Regions from separate parts of the Flectobacillus major DSM 103 genome, predicted to be linked through region 1. Evidence: riboswitches for the same ligand, from Rfam matches in the RefSeq annotation. Region 1 holds a riboswitch; each other region holds the start of a gene.

Region 1 (6,502 bases):
ACGTCTTTGTCGATAATTCTTGAAAAGCCAGTATTGACAGGATCGATAAACACAATATCAGCTACATCCAAAATAGAATAAGGGTTGTCTTTGATACCATACGGCTGCACGGGATAGCCTTCGTCGTCGATTTTCAAGATTCTTGGCCCTGTGTAGGCAATGTGCATCCATACCGAAGCCGAGCCTGGCCCACCATTAAAAGAAATTACCAAAGGACGTGTCGATTTGTCTTTTACGTCGGTTCTTTCATAATAAGTATAAAACAACGCTGCTTGGATTTTGGCATCTTCATTCCAAACAGGAATAGTACCAGCAACGGCTTTGTAAGGTACTTTTTGGCCTTTAATGGTTACTTCGTTGGTAGTAGTAACAAACGAATCGGGGTTGAGTGTACGGCTGCTATTATTGTTTTTTTCTTCAACAACGGCTTGGGCAGGGGTTTCTTTAGTAGGTTTTTGTTGAGCAAAACTGATAGATGCCATACTCAACAATAGACTTAGTGCGTAAATTGTTTTTTTCATGAGGATTTGTTGACGTGGGTGAATGAAAGGGGGTAAGTTCTGATTTTATGAAGCTATTTTGCCCATTTTGTATTGTTCTTTACTTCCTTAATGAGTATTTCCGACTAGCCAGCGGTTTAATTAGCTAGCTAGTCGGAAGCTCACAAAAGGGTAAACAGCTTCTATACCAAATTTATCTAATATGACCAGATAATCAAAATGATACAAGGCCTTTATGACATAGAATTATTTGAAAGATTCAGGAAAGTCTGTTTCTTGTGTTCCTCTGGTTTTGTTAGGTGCTTTGTTCATATCAAAGTCAATCACTGCTCCCTTTTGAAGAGCCGAGTGGCTAAGCCAGTTTTTAGAATAAGGCTGACCATTCAGTTTTACGGCTTTGATATAACGATTGTCTTCCGAGTTTTGTGGAGCATTGATTACCACCATTTTGCCATTTTCCAACTGTAGGGTTATCTTTTTAAATAAAGGAGCACCCATAACGTACTGGTCTGTACCTGGACAAACAGGGTAGAAGCCCATTGCCGAAAATACATACCAAGCCGAAGTCTGACCGTTGTCTTCGTCGCCACAATAGCCGTCGGGAGTTGGCTGGTACATTCTGTTCATTACCTCACGCACCCAGTATTGGCTTTTCCATGGCTCGCCAGCGTAGTTATACAAATAAGGCATGTGTTGAATAGGCTGATTACCATGAGCGTAGTTACCCATATTCATAATTTGCATTTCACGGATTTCGTGAATAACAAACCCATAATAAGAGTCGTCAAAAACAGGAGGTACAACAAATACTGAATCCAACATTTTGACAAATTCTTTTTTGCCTCCCATCAAGTTAGACAACCCATTAATATCATGAAAAACGCTCCAAGTGTAGTGCCAAGAGTTTCCTTCTGTAAAGGCATCGCCCCATTTGAAAGGATTAAATGGCGATTGGAAAGTACCGTCGGCATTTTTACCACGCATTAATTTATGACTTGGGTCAAATACATTTCTGTAGTTTTGGCATCTTTGGGCAAAACGGTCTATTTCGCTTTGTCGGCGTTTTAGGGCTTTGGCAAGCTGGTACAAACAAAAATCATCGTAGGCGTATTCGAGTGTACGAGCAGCATTTTCGTTGATTTTTACGTCGTATGGCACATAGCCCAATTTATTATAATACTGTACACCCTTGCGGCCAACCGAGCTAAGAGGGCCTTCTGTTTCTGAGTTTTTCAATAAGGCTTCGTACAAAGTATTAATATCGAAGCCTCTAACACCTTTCAAATAAGCATCGGCAATAAGCGATGCCGAGTTTGAACCAATCATACAATCACGGTGGCCGGGGCTTGCCCATTCAGGCAAAAAGCCACTTTCTTTGTAAGCATTGGCCAAGCCTTCCATAATTTGTGAATTTAGGGTAGGGTGCATCAGGTTGAAGAAAGGAAATACTGCCCGGAAAGTATCCCAAAAACCATTGTCGGTAAACATATAGCCTGGCAAAATTTTTCCATTATAAGGGCTATAGTGAACTACTTTTCCTTGGGCATCTATTTCATGGAATTTTCTAGGAAAAAGCATTGTACGGTACAAACACGAATAAAATGTACGGGTTTGGTCTACGCTACCGCCTTCTACCAGCATACGGCTAAGGGCTTTATTCCAAATATCTTTGGCTTTTTGCTTAACGGTATCGAACGAGTCGTTGCCAATTTCCTGCAAATTACGTTCAGCTTGTTCGGCACTAATAAACGACGAAGCTATACGAGCATGTACTTTTTCGCCAGATTTAGTTTTAAAACCAATAACCGCCCCAACGTGGTTGTCGCTGAGTGTAAGTGTATTGGACAACAGTTCTTTGGGTTTCCAAACGGCTTTAAAACTAAAAGATTTGTCAAATTGGATAATAAAATAGTTTTTGAAATTATCGGGTACGCCTCCACTATTTTTGGTAGTATAGCCAATAATAGTATTTTTTTCAGGAATAATCTTGATAAAAGAACCCTTGTCGAGGGCATCGATAACCACATACGAGCTATCAGATTTGGGAAACGTAAATCGCATCGAAGCCGCACGCTCGGTAGGGGCTATTTCGGTAGTAACATCGTGGTCGGCCAAATACACGCTGTAGTAGTAGGGTTTTGATACTTCTGCTTTGTGCGAAAACCAGCTAGCACGTTCGTCTTCTTGAAAACGAATTTTACCTGTAATAGGCATAATTGCAAACTGGCCGTAGTCGTTTATCCACGGGCTAGGCTGATGCGTTTGCTTAAAGCCCCTGATTTTGTCGGCATCATAAGTATAGGCCCATCCATCGCCCATTTTGCCAGTTTGTGGCATCCAAAAGTTCATACCCCAAGGCAAGGCAATTGCAGGGTAGGTATTTCCAGTGGAAAGGCTTGGCTTTGATGCAGTACCCATCAGCGGGTTAATCCATTCTACGGGGTCGGTTACTTTGCTAACATACTGGGCTTTGAGCGGTACAGCAAAAATAGCAAAAATAAAAAGGGTTAAAAGTTGGTTTTTTCTAAGAAAATTGGACATTTTTAAAAGAATTTCAAGTAGGGTGAAAATAATTTATTCAGATAAAATTATGCTAACCTATCAATCGGTATTCAAAAGGATAAATATAGGAGAATAATTTGAAAAGCTTATCAGCATCTGTGTCTGGCAGGGCTAATAAATAATCCTGTAGCAGCAAAATAACCTGGAGAAGTACTACTTTACAATTGAATTTAATGTGCTCATTAAGAACCAATACCAAATAATAAAAATAGCTATTTAAACACGATTTTGAGTATAAATACTTATTTTATATCTAACTATTTATACTCAAATTTGCATTATTAAAGTGCTTTTGTCGAATTGAAACAAGACTTTACAGAACCACCTTTGTGGTTATCATAATAATATTTGGTGTAGTTTGGATAGCGTAACCTATAAAGGTGTACGCTATTTTTTTTTGTGATAATTCATTTGTACTTTTGCGACAGTTTCTGGTGCTTTATGTTTATTTCATGATAAACCTCAAAGCTTAATAGGGAATCTGGTGCAAAACCAGAACTGTCCCCGCAACTGTAACACTCATTATTGTCAACTCATCCCTCATAACCACTGAAGCGTTTTCGGGAAGGTTCGGGTTTGACGAGTGAAGTCAGGAGACCTGCCAAAACCATTCTTGATTTGAGCTTACGGAGGATGAGCAAAGGTTGAGCGTTCGCATATTTAGTTTCACTTTTTCTTTTTTACAAATCATCACTTCGTAGTGATACAACGCAATAAATTCAGTTCCCGACAGAAGGGATTGGTTTGGGCTAACAATATGCCTTTAGGGGCTGTTTTGGAGCAAATATCCCAATCGTTTGGTCGAAAGAATGATTTTTTTCGGGTAAAATAGAAAAATGGAATTTCCCATTTCTCATGTTTATTCAGTCAAAATTTTTCAAAAACAGTACATTAGTCCTTTTGGGTTTGCAGGCTTCTCAGGCTTGGGCTCAACAAGAAAAACCCGCTAGCTTATTGGATGAAGTGGTAGTAACCACTAGCAAATACCCACAAAAGCAGTCGCAAACAGGTAAAGTAGTTACTATTATTTCGCCTGAGATTATTCAAAAAAGTAGTGGCAAAACCATCGGTGAGTTGCTCAACCAGCAGGTTGGCCTAACCGTAATTGGTTCGCAAAATAATTTAGGAACAAACCAAGATATTTATCTAAGAGGTGCAGGAAGTGGTTATACCCTTATTTTGTTGAACGGAACGCCTATTTACGATCCTTCTAGCTCGTCAAATGCTTTTGACATCAACCTTATTCCTCTCGACCAAGTTGAGCGTATCGAAATCCTTAAAGGTGGCCAATCAACCTTGTACGGTTCGGATGCTATTGCTGGGGTTATCAATATTATTACCCACAAACAACAAACTCAGCCAATTAAAGCCAATATTGCTGTAGCAGGCGGAAGCTACGACACCTACAAAGGAAATGTAGGCTTGAGTGGTCATGCCAACAAAACCAACTATTCGGTACAATATGGCTATTTGACTTCTAAGGGCTTTTCGGCTGCCAAAGAACCTACAGGAGTTACTGGTTATGACCGTGATGGAATCAATCAGCATAATTTCAATGCTTTTGTAGAGCAACAACTTACTCAAAAACTCACTTTAAAGCTTAATGGGGCATTTAATCGTTATAAAACAGACTTAGATGCAGGGGCTTTTAAAGACGAAAAAGATTATACATTTACAAGCAAAAACGTATTGTGGGGCGGTGGTTTGGTGTATGAGTTGGGCAAAGGAAAGCTTACTGTAAACTATAACCAAAATACTACTGAAAGAAAGTATCTCGACGATTCTGTTCATGTAGAAAAAGATGCTTTTAATAAATTCTCGGATGGTTTTTATAAGGGTAATGCTCAATTGCTAGAAGCGTATGCCAATTTTGGACTTAACAACCATGTAGAATTGTTGGTAGGAGCCGAAAACCGTTGGCAAAATACCGACCAAACGTATTTGTCTATCAGTGCTTATGGCCCTTACGAAAGCCCTGCAATTAATTCTTCAACGGCCAAAATCAAATTATTTAGTGGCTATTCTTCATTGACGTTCAAAAACCTAGGCATTTTTGGGGCAGAGCTTGGCGGTCGTTACAATAATCACTCTATTTATGGCGATAACTTTACTTATAATATCAACCCATACATTTTAGTAGCTAATCAGCTCAAGGTGTTTGGTACGTATTCATCTAGCTTCAAAGCCCCTTCTTTGTACCAATTGTTTTCGCCTTATGGTACGCCCGACTTGAAACCAGAAGTAGGTAAAACGATAGAATTTGGTTCGCAGTTTTTTACCAGCGACCATCGTGGAAATGTCAGAGTGGTGTATTTTGACAGAAAAGTAAAAGATGTCATTGCCTATATTTCTATCAATCAAGACCCTTGGGGACGATATGTGAATTTCAACGAACAAAAAGACCATGGCTTGGAGGTTGACGGACAGTACTCAATTGGAAAAGCTACTCTTATAGCCAATTATACGTATGTAGATGGAAAGGTTTTGGCAAGAATGACTTCAGGTAAAGATACTACTTATGCTAATTTGTTCCGTCGTCCGAAGCACTCATTCAACGCATCGCTATCGTATCAAATCTTGAAAAGCTGGTCGGCACAGGCATCTGTTCGTTCAGTTAGTAAAGCCGCTAGTGGGCCTTACGACGACGCTGCTGTAACCTTAGGCTCGTATACCACTGTAGATGTTTACCAAGAATACCGCTTCAACAATAGTTTGAAAGTGTTTTTAGATATAAAAAATATTACCAATAAGGAATATTACGATATTCCAGGCTATAACACACGCCGCCGCAACTTTATGATTGGAGCTTCGTATCAGTTCTAACATACCAGTTGCTATGAAAACTAAAGAAAATAAAGTATTGCCCTTGCTGTTTGCCTCGAAACCTATTGAGTTGTTAACAACATAAAAATAATACTTGTTTTTACCTCTATTCCTATCAGAAAAAGTAAAAGGTGTGGCACACAACGATACTTTTTCGACTCCCTTTGTGCAAGCAAAGGGAGTTTTTAAAATCCATTTTGTTATTAAAAATAAAGATACAACCATGCAAAAATCGCAATTAAATCCAAAAATGTCTGTTTTACTAGCTATTATCGTTATGGTAGCTTCTATGCGGCTTATCAACTCGTCATGTATTCATCCTTTAAGCAACTTTACGCCGATTGGGGCAATGGGCTTATTTGGAGGAGCGTATTTTTCACAAAAGTGGAAAGCATTTTTGTTTCCCATACTTACACTACTTATTTCGGACTTGGTAATTAATAATTTTATTTTTGAAGGAAAATACGGTGTAATGTACAGTGGGTGGTATTGGATTTATGGCATTTTTGCATTGATTGTATTTTTGGGCTCATGGATTATTCAAAAAGTAACCTTCAAAAATGTATTGGTAGCTGCTATTGTGGCATCGTTGAGCCACTGGCTATTGGCCGATTTAA
Region 2 (6,502 bases), 2.9 Mb from region 1:
AATCATTCGAACCGTAGCGTTGATAACTAACTTAGAAGAAAGCTGATGCCCCAACACAATATTCATTGCATTGTTGGGTCTACGAATTAGGTTTTGGTATGTTGTATCTTTGCCCGAAGCCAATCGAGTTGTTAATTCGCCTATTTGATGTGTATAATTGGCCGACAAGCTCCATTTTCGCCATTGTGCCTTGGCATCTAATTCTAAGCCACGGCTCGATTGTTGATTAAAATTAATATACTGTCCATAAGGGTCAACATTGATAGATTGAAAAATAATCACATCGTTTACTTTGGTATTAAAATAAACCGCTCTGATATAACTTTTTTGGTCTTTGCTAAATAGCTGTACACCAGCTTCCAATGTTGTCGACTTTTCGGGTTTTAAATCCAAGTTACCATAAGGAGAATACAGTTGGTAAAGCGTTGGAGCTTTGAAGCTCGACGAAATATTGGTTAGTACTTTTACTTGCTGATTTAGTAGAATATATGGATTGATAGTATAGGTAAAATTAGTACCATACAATGAATGTTTGTTATAACGCCCTCCTATTTCGGCCCCAAAAATCCCTAATTGGGTTAGTGATAACGACGAATAGGCACTCCAGATATTGATTTTAGCCAAATCATCAGATAGTTCGGGTTGCTGGTAAGGCCCATATTCACTTACCGAAAAATAGCTTTCATTCATATTTTGTCGGCGGTAATCTGTACCAATCAACAAATTGGCTTTTTTCGTGAGGTTCAACGAGGTATATAATTCAAAAAAATTGGTTTTGGCTTGGTAAATACTTTTCGAATATTTGTCAAAAGCATCGGGAGCTACAAAGCTAGAGTCGTTGATATAGCTTCTTTTGATGGTATTGAGATGTGTATTAAAATACCATGTTAGGGATTTTAAAGCATAAATAGCTCCAATTCCTAACTGGTCACTTTTGCTGGTGGCCACAAAATCTTTGTCGTCGCTAAATGACCCATTGTCGATGTCGGCACGATAGGTTTCATGGGTATAATATATTTTTGAGCTAAATTGTTCTGTCCATTTTTGATTAGACTGTACCCTAAAAGCATCCTGATTAAAGCTATCTTTTTCATTGGTATTTTCGCCCGTTTTGGTAGAAGCTTGCGAAAATCCCTTTGAATATAACTTGGTATAGTTGACCGAATAATCTAGTTTTTTTGACAATGCACCGTCGATACTCAAAGCCCCTTTCCAAGTTCCAAAACTCCCTGCTGTCAGATTAGCCCCAACGGCATAACTTTTATCGGTATTTTTTTTGCGAATAATATTGACTACCCCCGCCACAGCATCCGAGCCATACAAAGTAGACTGCCCTCCTTTTAGGATTTCGATTCGCTCTATTTGGTCGATTGATACCAAATTCAAATCAAAATAGTTGCCAATAGTCGAAGGGTCGTTGAGGGGTACGCCATCTATCAAAACAAGAGCATACCCATTACTCATTCCTCGTATGCTAATTTCTTGATTTGAACCCAAGCTCTGCTGCGAGCCAACCACCTGCAAGCCCCCTTGCTGATTAAGTAATTCGGTGAGGGTTTTACCGCTATTTCTTTCCAATATCTCCTTACTAATTACTGTCAATACCTTCCCTGTTTGTATCTGTTTTTGAGATACCTTATTGGCTGTAACTATTACTTCGTCGAGGTTTTGATTGGCTTGTTCTTGGGCTATTGCTGCCGATACAAAACAAAAAATACAAGAAAGAACACCTAAAAATTTAAACATTGAATGATTATATTGCTTTTCACATGTTTTTGTTGGAATTAATACATAGGTATACTCCAGAAACAAAAGTATTTTGTGAAAAATGAAAAGAAAAGCGAACGCTCGGACAGGATTCATCCACCGTAAATCATCCCAAGAATAGACCAAGGTAGGTCTCCTGACTTATTTCATCGATTTCCAGCCTTCCCGCCTACAAATTTGGCAGTGGCAATGAGGAATGAATTCGACTTTTGTATGAAACTTACAGTTGCGGGGACAGTCCAGGTTTTGCACCTAATTCCCTATTAAGCTTTGAAACTTCGTAGCAATGAAGCATAAAGCACCTTAATCTAATACAAAGGTAATTAATTTGAATAAGCAAACACTAACATCCATGCAGGTCTATTTGCTAAGTATCTATATTTGTAGCTCAATTATCAAACACAATCATGGAATTCAGAACCAATATCAAGCTCAAGAAATCGGCCAATCAACTTTCATTGCAGTCGCGTGTGCTAACAATCGGCTCGTGTTTTGCCGAAGTCGTTGGAAATCAATTGAGCCATTACAAAATACAGACACAGGTCAATCCTTTTGGTACTTTGTTCAATCCTATGTCTATTTTCAAATTACTCAATAAGCAATACACACAGGCCGACGAGCGGTTATTTGTCCAGCATTCGCAAACTTGGTTTCATTATGACTTTCATTCGCAGTTTTTTGGTTCTACACAAGAAGAACTACGCACCCAACTAAATACTTTTTTGAGCCATCAATCCTTAGCTCAGTACGACTACCTGTTGATTACTTTTGGTACATCGTTTGTTTACAAAATGTTGACATACCCGACGTATGTGGCCAACTGCCACAAAATGCCAGCCTCATTATTTGAAAAAGACCTCCTTAGTGTCAAGAGTATCTGTAAAGGTTTTGCCGAGCTTAACCAACAGTTATTGGCTATCAATCCTGATCTAAAGATTATCATTACGGTGTCGCCTGTTCGACATACCAAAGACGGTATTCCCGAAAATCAACTATCAAAATCTATCCTCCGAACAGCCTGTCATTACTTGAGTACCGACTACCCTAATGTTGAATATTTCCCTTCTTACGAAATAATGATGGACGATTTGCGTGATTATCGTTTTTATAAAGCCGATATGATTCATCCTAATGAAGTAGCTGAGCAGTATATTTTTGAGCAGTTTGCGAAGGTTTATTTCAATGAAGAGCTTCACAAATTTGTACCAAAATGGCAGCAAATTCAGCGAGCTTTAGCTCATAAGCCTTTCAATAGCCAGTCTGAGGCTCATCAAAAATTTCTTAAAAATCTTCTTGATGAACTTAACTCGATAAGTCATTTGGTAGATATTTCTTTGGAGAAATACATGGTAGAAAAACAGCTATTATAAATGCCAAAAAAAACCCCAACGGATGGTTGGGGTTATCAGAGCTTCAAAGTTAAATAGTTATGCGAGATTTAGTTGAGTAAAAACTGGTACTAATTACGTAAAGCCACATATTGATGAGCCCTTACGGTATAATTGTTAAAAATTGCTCTGGTAATATTTTTTAAGGTTTTATCCTCTAATTTTCTGCCTTTAAAAACCTCCGAGGCATAGCCTGTCCAAAAGGTTTTTTGTGTATTTTGGTCAATTAAATTAATAATAATAATTCCATTTCTAAGCTTTCGACGATGCAGTTCTGAACTTTCTGCTGATTGCAACAAACCATTGTACACTTTTGTAACTTCTGGTAGTTTGATATTCTTATCGAACACTGAGTAGGCTATCAAAACATCTGCATTTTGGGTAGATTCTATATAACCTCTTAGCTTCATTTGCTTTTCTATTTCATCTTCAATCATTGAAGCATTGGGCAATGTAGCCACAGAAGAAGTGTTTTGAACTACTGTAAATGTTCGATAATCTTCATGTTTTTCAAGAAAATCTTTATTCGCCTTAACAGAAACTATTTCCCGAGTACACGATGTGCTCAAAAGCCCAGCAAATAATGCCGTAACTATGATGCGCTTCATTTTTAAGATTGTTTTTGGATGTTAGCCAATTGCTTAGCTGTTACAAATGTAATAGCTTTTTCAGAATAAATATAATTTTAACAATTTTTTTTTTAACTATTGTAATGAATATTTTACAACAAAATACAGCCACAATACTTAAAAAACTGATATACAGCTATATAAAAAAATAAATCCCTTCCCCAGAGGAGAAAGGATTTAAAAATTATCCAAAAACAATCTCAAAAAAATTAAGTCCCTTTCGGTAAGTTCAGCAAACGGCTTTCACCTTCTGGTGGCCTTGAGCTGCTCAACTATTTTACTTATTTTTCTAATACCACAATCGAGTTGATGAGGTAATTATCTTTTGTTGTGAGTAGGTTATATACCTTCTCTACTTTGCGAAAATCTGCTTTTGTTGCAAATACCTTATAATTTGTAAATGATTTATTATCAGTGTTGTACATCAATACTTGCTCACCAACCTTTAGGTTACCCATTTTAGTTGTACCGGCAGTTGTCATAACAGGGTGATTGGCAGTAGCTTCTAATTCGACCAACTGGAAATCGTTGTTGGTAGATGCGTAAGCATCGTCGGTAGCACTTACCAACAAAGCTTTTACCAATGGAAACTGTTTGTTTTCATGAACTTGTACTTTATCGACGATTGTTTTTTCGGCCATCTTCGTTTTGGCATTATAGGCCATTACTTGGTCGCCGACTTGTACTTGGTCGATAGCCTTTGCCGAGCCATCGGCCATGGTCACATTGGCCGAAGCAGGAAAACAATATTCGTATTTGTCTTCATCGCCATGTCCACTTCCGCTAGCCCCACCCGTAAATTCTTTGGCCAACACGAAAGCTACACATGAAGAAAAACCCATAATTGCTTTTTCACCATCTTTGAGGTCGTCGATATATTTTCCCCATACCTCTTTTTCAGCTAGTGGGTTTGGTACTATCAAATTGATTTTTTTACCGTCTTTGGGCGTAGTAAAAACCATCAATGAGCCAAGTTCCTTCATACCTGCGGCTTCTAAGACCTTGTACAAATATATACGACGTTCTTTTCCATCTGAGAATTTGAAGACGTATGGAGGATTGCTATTATCCAATACAAAAGCTCCCTCTTTAATATATGTATCCTTGTCAAGGTTTTTAATTGATACTTTTTTAAGTACTTCATATTCTGTGTTTTTGATACCTACTTTTTCAGCTTCCTGTGCATTCGCAAAAATTGTCGAACAAACCAAACCTATAATTAGTACTATTTTCTTCATGCTAAAAATCTTTAAGCCATAATAATATTTTATGGCGTTTTTTAAAATAATAACAAATGATTAAGAGCGAATCAATTTGCCCCAATCAGCTATCCTACTAAGAGCCATTCACACGTAGATGAAGCTGCTCTACGACGGCTCGTGCCGACTCAAAAGCTCCTGCCATCCATGCTGTTAAATAACTGGTATGCTCGCCAGCCAAATAGATTTCTTCATCTGGCTTGATCAATGCGGGATAGTATTTTTTACGTTGTACATCAGAGTATTCAGCCCAGCCCCCTTGCGAAAAAGGAATTTTTTGCCATGCCAATGAAAAAGAAGTTTCAAATTCGGTTGGGTATTGTGGATGAATTTTTCCTCCTTGTTCTAATGCGGCTTTTTCTCTTTCGGCAAGCGATAAGTTACCCATTTTTACGGCTCGGTCATGAAAATTATAATAACCTTTAAGCACGCCTTTTTTGCCCATAAAGCTGTAAGAAGGATAAAATATTTGGGTAATATCCATGTTGGTACGCGAAATTCCACCAAATATTTTATCATCCTCCTCCCAGAAACGGCGTTTGAACTGCAAACCAATTTTACCAGTATTCATATAGGTCGTAAAGTCTATTGCACGACGCATATCGGAAGAAAGGTCAGACGGAATGTTTTTAAGTACTGGCAATGGAATCGTACAAATACAATAATCTGCTTTGATTTCTCTTACTGTACCAGTTTTGTCTTTATAAACAATCTTTACGCCTGGTTGCGTTTTTCTTATTTCTTGAACCACAGCCTCGTACTGTACTTTTCCTTCTAACCGTTTGGCAAACGCATAAGGAATAGCATCCATACCACCGACAGGTTGTAACATTACAGGTTGTTGGTTGAAAGTATATTCGCTCACATTGGAAAAAGCTGGATGAAATAACCCTGCTGCAATGATGTCGTGAAAAGCATGTGGGGCAGATAATTGTGGCGCTTTATCGCCATAGCCACCTTGCCTTACATATCCATGACGCTCAGAGCCTTTGTATTTTTTGGTCATGTCCAAATCACACTCCTCTTTCAAATATGCCGCTAACTTTTCAAGGTCTTCTTTGGTCAAATCCTCGTCTAGGGCTTTTTGGTCAATTGCTTTGGTAAGAAGTTCACCAGTGTATCCACGCACATCGGCATGAACCTCACGAATCTTCACCCTTTTATTGGCCAATGGCCCTGTACCTCCGTCGCTATAATAAAATGCCCCTTCGTTCATATTCATGAATATTTCTAAAGGAATATTAAACTCGCGACAGTAATGCAAGGATAATTCATGATTGTGCGGAATACGTGCCGCACCTCCATTATAATACAAGCCTTTGTCGAACTGAGCCGTTTGAGCAACACCACCTATTTCGGTTTCGGTAGTTCCTCCTCTGACTGTCCAGACTCTACCTCCAGGACGGCTACGAGCTTCTAATACAGTAACCTCGTAACCCAATTTGGTAAGTTCGTAAGC
Region 3 (6,502 bases), 140 kb from region 1:
CGAAAGAAGGGTGGTCGAAACCGTTGCCAATAATGACATAGAGCAGTGGAAAAAAGACCGTACTCGCAAGTTATTGAGTAGTAATTTTAGTTTTGACAAATACTCAGTTTGATGAAATCGAGAGCAGAATATGTTAGATCTTGGATCTGTGATGCCAGAATGATTGAGCGTAACGCCTTTTATCCCTATCTCACAATCCAAAACTTTTTATATATTCTTAAATCTTGATAATCAGTTGTCAGCTATTTTGTTGTAAAAGTCCTTGTTTTAGGTAATATAATACAGGATTTAGAGATAGAGCATTGGATTTTGGCTTGTCAATGAATTTTTGTTGGGAAAATTTAAAAAACTCTTGGCAAAAGAGTATAGAATATGGCGTAAATTTCGTACTTTTGCGGAAAATTTTAAATCGGGCGACAGAGAAATGATACCAAGATTAAAGATGATTTTTTCGCTTGGAGAGGCACTTTTTTCTTAGGGCATAACTCTTTCCTCACAATAAAAATGGCTTCCATAAATCAAGTTAAAATTTTCTCAGGGTCTTCTTCTGAATATTTAGCTAAAGAAATTGCAAAGTATTTTGGAAAAGAATTAGGCTCAACTACAGTACAAAAATTTTCAGACGGTGAAATGTCACCGAGCTTTGATGAATCAATCAGAGGATGCGATGTTTTCTTGATTCAGTCAACATTCCCACCTGCCGATAACCTGTTGGAATTGTTGTTGATGATTGACGCAGCTCGTCGTGCTTCGGCACACTATGTTACGGTTGTGATTCCTTATTTTGGGTATTCTCGCCAAGACCGCAAAGACAAGCCAAGAGTAGGTATCGGTGCCAAATTGATTGCCAATTTGTTGACTGCTGCAGGTGCTGACCGCCTTATGACACTTGATTTACACGCTGGACAAATCCAAGGATTCTTCGACTTTCCAGTTGACCATTTGGAAGGAACAGCTATCTTTGTTCCTTATTTGAAGTCGCTAGGTTTACAAAACCTTTTGTTTGCTTCGCCCGATGTGGGTGGGGTGGTTCGTACTCGTAACGTTGCCAAGTCGTTCAATGCCGATATGGTAATTTGCGATAAACACCGTAAACGTGCCAACGAAGTTGCTTCAATGCAATTGATTGGTGATGTAACAGGTGCAGATGTAGTGTTGGTCGATGACTTAATTGATACCGGTGGAACTATGTGTAAAGCTGCTCAGTTAATTATGGACAAAGGTGCAAAATCTGTAAGAGCTATCGTAACGCACCCAGTGCTTTCTGGAAAAGCCTACGATAATATCAGCAACTCGGTATTAACCGAATTAGTAGTAACTAATACTATTCCGTTGCAACAAGAATGCGACAAAATTAAGGTACTTTCTGTGGCTGAATTATTTGCCAAAGCCATCGGAAGAATCCGTGACCATGAGTCTATCAGTTCATTATTCATAAAGCACTAAGAATATTCTGAGGTGCAAATTTATTTTAACCGGTTACTAGAAGATAGCTATCATGTGAAAGGCTAGTAACATAATATCACTCAAATGAGAAAGATTGAAATTGTAGGTTTCAGAAGAGAAACCCTTGGTACTAAGTCGGCAAAAGATTTGCGTAACGAAGCTTTAGCTCCTTGCGTATTGTATGGTGGAAAAGACCAAGTACACTTTGCTGTACCATTGATTTTGTTCCGTGACTTGATTTACACACCCGAAGTAGCGGAAGTTGAATTGAACATTGAAGGCGAAATCCGTCGTGCTATCTTGCAAGATGCTCAGTTCCACCCAGTAAATGAAAGTATTTTGAACGTAGATTTCTTGGAAATCGTTGATGGTAAGCCTATCAAAATCGATGTTCCTGTAAAAGTAATCGGAAATGCTCCTGGTGTTCAAAAAGGGGGTAAAATGGTTCAAAAATTGCGTAAAGTAACTTTGAAAGGTCTTGCTGAAAACATTCCTGATTTTGTTGAAGCTGACATCACTGGTTTAGACTTGGGACAAACTATCAAAGTTTCTAAATTGAAAGTAGAAGGTGTTTCTATCTTGAACAACCCTTCAAACCCAGTGGCAACTATCGATATCCCACGTGCATTGAGAGGAAAAATCAACTCTTAATTCACCAAAGTTTCAAACTGATAGATATTCAAAATGCCGTCTCGAATGTATTTTCGAGGCGGTTTTTTGTTGTATTATCTAAATGGTTTTTCTATAAAATTTGGATTTTATGGTATTTGTAAAGATAAAATATCTATTAATCAATTATTTTTTTGTATAAATATCTAAAATTGACACAAAAACCAGAATATATATAAATTGTATTTTATACTCTTCTAACTTTGTCGTATCCTTTTGGTACACATCAATCGGAATATTAGTATCAAAGGCAGCTTTGATTGAAAAAGGAATCGTGTGAAAATCACGAACAGACGTGCTACTGTAATTAACCGTTCAGCCATGAACAAATCGTATGCAAGAATCCATTGTTCTATTCAGAATGAGAAGGAGCGTTACGATGTTATAAGTCAGGAGACTTGCTAATATTCTCAATGACAAAACTCTCACGAACAGAGTATTGGACACGCATTGGTTTTTCTTATTTTATCGGAATGCCATAACCACGCTTCAGGCTTGGCTGGTAGGCTTTTGCCCAATAAGTAAGTAAAATCTGGCTTTCAATTAAACTAGGTGAAGGAATTGGCGTGTGCTAAAATGTTTTTGTTCATTTCTAAACATTTTACAACATGATTACTCACAACCTTGGCTATCCTCGTATTGGTAGCAAAAGAGAATTAAAACGTGCCTCTGAACAATACTGGGCTGGCACTATTACCAAAGAAGAATTAGCATTGGTAAGTCGTCAAATAAGAACACAAAATTGGAAAATTCAGCAAAATGCTGGTATCGAATTGATTCCAAGCAATGATTTTTCGTTGTACGACCACGTTTTGGACACTTCGCTGATGTTAGGGGCGATTCCCGAACGCTATCATGTATTGATTGATGGAATATCGAGTAAGGAACTCGATATTTATTTTGCTATGGCTCGTGGCGTACAAAAAGAGGGCGTTGATATTGTAGCTTCTGAAATGACAAAGTGGTTTGATACCAATTACCACTATATTGTTCCCGAATTTGTTAAAAATCAAAAGTTTTACCGCTATTCTGAAAAGGCTATTATTGAGTTTGAAGAAGCCAAACAGTTGGGTATTCTTACCAAGCCTGTTTTGGTAGGGCCTGTATCGTACCTTTTGCTTGGAAAAGAAAAAGAGGAAGGCTTTAGCCGAATAGATTTATTAGATCAGCTTTTGCCTGTTTATATTGATATTTTACAAGATCTAGAAAGCCGAGGGGCTACTTGGGTACAGCTCGACGAGCCATTTTTAGTGATGGATTTGACCCAAAAAGAAAGAGAGGCTTTTGAAGTTGCTTATCAGAAAATCCGTAAGGCATTACCTCATTTAAAGATATTACTTGCTACATATTTTGAATGTTCTGGCGAAAATATCCATACAACAGTGGCCTTGCCTGTTGATTGTATTCATTTGGACTTGGTGCGTTGTCCTTCACAATTGTCTGATATTCTGGCTATTGATTCATTTGTGGCTTCCGAAAAATTTTTATCGTTAGGTCTGGTAGATGGTCGAAATATCTGGAAAAATGATTTTACAAAATCACTCAGATTTATCGAAAATGCCGTTACAGTATTGGGCGAAAACCGTGTATTGTTAGCTCCTTCTTGCTCGTTATTGCATAGCCCTTGTGATTTAGATTTAGAGAAAAACGAAGCTGTTTTGAGTCTAGAAATCAAAAACTGGATGGCTTTTGCCAAACAAAAACTTTCGGAGGTAGTGGTATTAAGCAAATTGTCAGGAGCATCAACTTTTGCCGAATACACCAATCAATTGCTTGAAAATCAGCAAGCTGTAGAAAGTAGGAAAGTGTCGGCCTTGATTCACCGCCCAGCCGTAAAACAGCGAGTGGCCTCAGTACAGAAAGCCGATTTTAGTCGTGAAAAAAGCTTTGCCGAACGTCAGGCTATACAATTAAAAACCTTGAATTTACCTTTGTTTCCAACTACCACGATTGGCTCGTTTCCTCAAACAGCCGATGTTAGACAGTTAAGGGCAAGGTATAAAAAAGGAGAAATTTCGCATGAAAACTACGTGAAGCAAATAGAGGATGCTATTGCCCTGTCGATTGAGTGGCAAGAAGAAATCGGTTTGGATGTATTGGTTCATGGCGAATTTGAGCGTAACGATATGGTCGAATACTTTGGCGAACAGCTTTCTGGCTATGTATTTACCCAAAATGGTTGGGTTCAAAGCTACGGAAGCCGTTGTGTAAAACCTCCTGTAATTTATGGCGATGTAGAACGTCCTGTACCAATGACAGTACAGTGGTCGACTTTTGCACAATCCAAAACACAGAAATATGTAAAAGGAATGCTTACTGGGCCTATTACGATTTTACAATGGTCGTTTGTAAGAGACGACCAGCCTAGAAAAGATACAGCGTATCAGATTGCCTTGGCGATTCGTGATGAAGTAGTAGATTTGGAAAAAGAAGGTATCAAAATTATTCAGATAGATGAACCTGCCATTCGTGAGGGCTTGCCATTGCGAAAAGCCAATGCCGAAGCTTATTTGAACTGGGCTGTTAATGCTTTCCGTTTGAGTGCTTCGGGGGTAAGAAACGAAACTCAGATTCATACTCACATGTGCTATTCTGAGTTTAACGATATTATCGAACATATTGCAGCCTTGGATGCCGATGTGATTACGATAGAAACGTCTCGTTCACAGATGGAGCTATTAGATGCCTTTGCCGAATTCAAATATCCTAACGAAATTGGTCCTGGGGTTTATGATATTCATTCGCCACGTGTACCAAGTGTAACCGAAATGGAAATTTTGTTGAAGAAGGCCCTAGAAGTAATTCCTGCAAGAAATTTGTGGGTTAATCCAGATTGTGGTTTGAAAACCAGACATTGGGAAGAAACTGAAAAAGCATTGAAAAACATGGTTGCTGCAAGCGAAAACCTGCGTGAATTGCATGGTTCAACTCAGTCGGTAGCCGACTATGATGGCTTTTCGTTATAAAAGATAGTTACTTAGCCTCCTCAAAAGCCTATTGGCCTGTTGAGGAGGTTAAGTGATACCAAGTGGTTGGGCTGTCGTCAAAGCTGAAAATCTCTTTGAATTGAAAGCCCAATTTTTCAAGAATATGTCGTGAAGCGGCATTGTCTACATCAGTAATCGCAAATATTTCGTGGAGTTGCATTTGCTGAAAAGCATAATCAATAATAGCCCTACATACCTCAGTGGCATAGCCCTTGCCCCAGTGAGCTTGTTGAAAGCGATAGCCCAAATCATAATAATTGATATGGTGATTGGTGCTTTCTGTTACCAGTTTTAAGCCTGCCCAGCCAACAAAAGTATTATCAGCTTTGAGTATTACCGCCCAGCGTCCTATTCCGTTGGTTTGATATTGTTTTCGGATAAATGCTATTACATCGACACTTTGCTGAATGTTGCTTAATGGCGGATGCCCAACATACTTTACCACTTCGGGGTCGGAGTCGAGTAAGAACATCCCCTCGGCATCTATAGGGAGTATTTCACGGATAATAAACCGTTCGGTCTCAATAATTGGTTTCATAGTATATCAGGACGCCACTTAAATAGCCCCATTATAAAAACTTTTTTCAACACTAAATGCTGCGTCGTATTTGATAGAAAAAACCTGATTTTCTACCTCAACTACAACCTCTGTCCATTGTTCTGTTGCTGGTGTTGATGTTGGAAACCAATTTCGTCCTGTTTGGGCAAAAATCAATAAACCTTCATCATTGCCCAAAGCTGCAAAATCGGGTAGGGGAGCTTGTTTAGCAAAATAATTAAGGCGATAATTTGTAATAAGGCTTGTTGTAGTGGCCTTTACATTGTCGACGGCAAAGCCTACTTCGCTTACAGCTATTACCTGATTGCCAGAAAACTCATTTTCATGACTTGGGGCTAAATCAAACCTAGCAATAAACTCAACGATATTTTGATTATTGTCATAAAAATAAAACGATTTTGCATGCCAAGTGGCAAAATTAGAAACTTTTTGGTTAGGGGTAATTTCAATCAGAGGCATCCGAGCAGCCACCCAATCAAAAGCTTGTTCAAGTTGGTTGGGGTGAATATTAAAGGCAAAATGATACACAGGCGTATTGTCGAGAAATGGCGATAGCTGAAAACCTATTGTGGTAATTCCTGCCCGAAATGCAATATAATCGCTATTTTCTGTTACAATAGGCAACCCTAAAATGGTATGGTAAAACGTTTTGGTTGCTTCGAGATCCTGAGTGCTTAAAGAGAGTTTTAAAATCTTCATACTTTTAATGGAACAAATTTATTATTGGATGTATTATCATAACACAGCAATATAATGTTTTGTCCATTTTTGAAGAAAGGCTCTTTAATTAAGTCTATTATTACTATATTTTACTTAAATATTCCCAAAATACTGGTCATTA

What was found. Region 1 has a riboswitch for cobalamin ahead of FLEMA_RS0108560 (TonB-dependent receptor plug domain-containing protein). Riboswitches for the same ligand answer to the same signal wherever they lie in the genome.
Region 2: it holds a riboswitch for cobalamin, as region 1 does, so the genes downstream of both, FLEMA_RS73550 (TonB-dependent receptor plug domain-containing protein) here and FLEMA_RS0108560 (TonB-dependent receptor plug domain-containing protein) in region 1, are expected to answer to the same signal.
Region 3: it holds a riboswitch for cobalamin, as region 1 does, so the genes downstream of both, metE (5-methyltetrahydropteroyltriglutamate--homocysteine S-methyltransferase) here and FLEMA_RS0108560 (TonB-dependent receptor plug domain-containing protein) in region 1, are expected to answer to the same signal.

What each region holds. Positions count from the first base shown of each region.
Region 1 covers NZ_KE386491.1:1,634,524-1,641,025, forward strand. Annotated here, with positions in the region: gene FLEMA_RS0108545 (S10 family peptidase) at 1-521, opposite strand, end outside; gene FLEMA_RS0108550 (GH92 family glycosyl hydrolase) at 747-3,041, opposite strand; cobalamin riboswitch at 3,478-3,682, shown strand; gene FLEMA_RS0108560 (TonB-dependent receptor plug domain-containing protein) at 3,918-5,885, shown strand; gene FLEMA_RS0108565 (DUF6580 family putative transport protein) at 6,109-6,502, shown strand, end outside.
Region 2 covers NZ_KE386491.1:4,519,339-4,525,840, reverse strand. Annotated here, with positions in the region: gene FLEMA_RS73550 (TonB-dependent receptor plug domain-containing protein) at 1-1,746, opposite strand, end outside; cobalamin riboswitch at 1,877-2,088, opposite strand; gene FLEMA_RS0150605 (GSCFA domain-containing protein) at 2,175-3,137, shown strand; gene FLEMA_RS73545 (DUF4136 domain-containing protein) at 3,227-3,763, opposite strand; gene FLEMA_RS73540 (Hint domain-containing protein) at 4,066-5,022, opposite strand; gene FLEMA_RS73535 (flavin monoamine oxidase family protein) at 5,120-6,502, opposite strand, start outside.
Region 3 covers NZ_KE386491.1:1,770,114-1,776,615, forward strand. Annotated here, with positions in the region: gene FLEMA_RS68055 (LysM peptidoglycan-binding domain-containing protein) at 1-112, shown strand, start outside; gene FLEMA_RS0109270 (ribose-phosphate pyrophosphokinase) at 505-1,446, shown strand; gene FLEMA_RS0109275 (50S ribosomal protein L25/general stress protein Ctc) at 1,531-2,097, shown strand; cobalamin riboswitch at 2,338-2,535, shown strand; gene metE (5-methyltetrahydropteroyltriglutamate--homocysteine S-methyltransferase) at 2,724-5,081, shown strand; gene FLEMA_RS0109290 (GNAT family N-acetyltransferase) at 5,110-5,640, opposite strand; gene FLEMA_RS68060 (VOC family protein) at 5,659-6,360, opposite strand; gene FLEMA_RS0109300 (ABC transporter permease) at 6,500-6,502, opposite strand, start outside.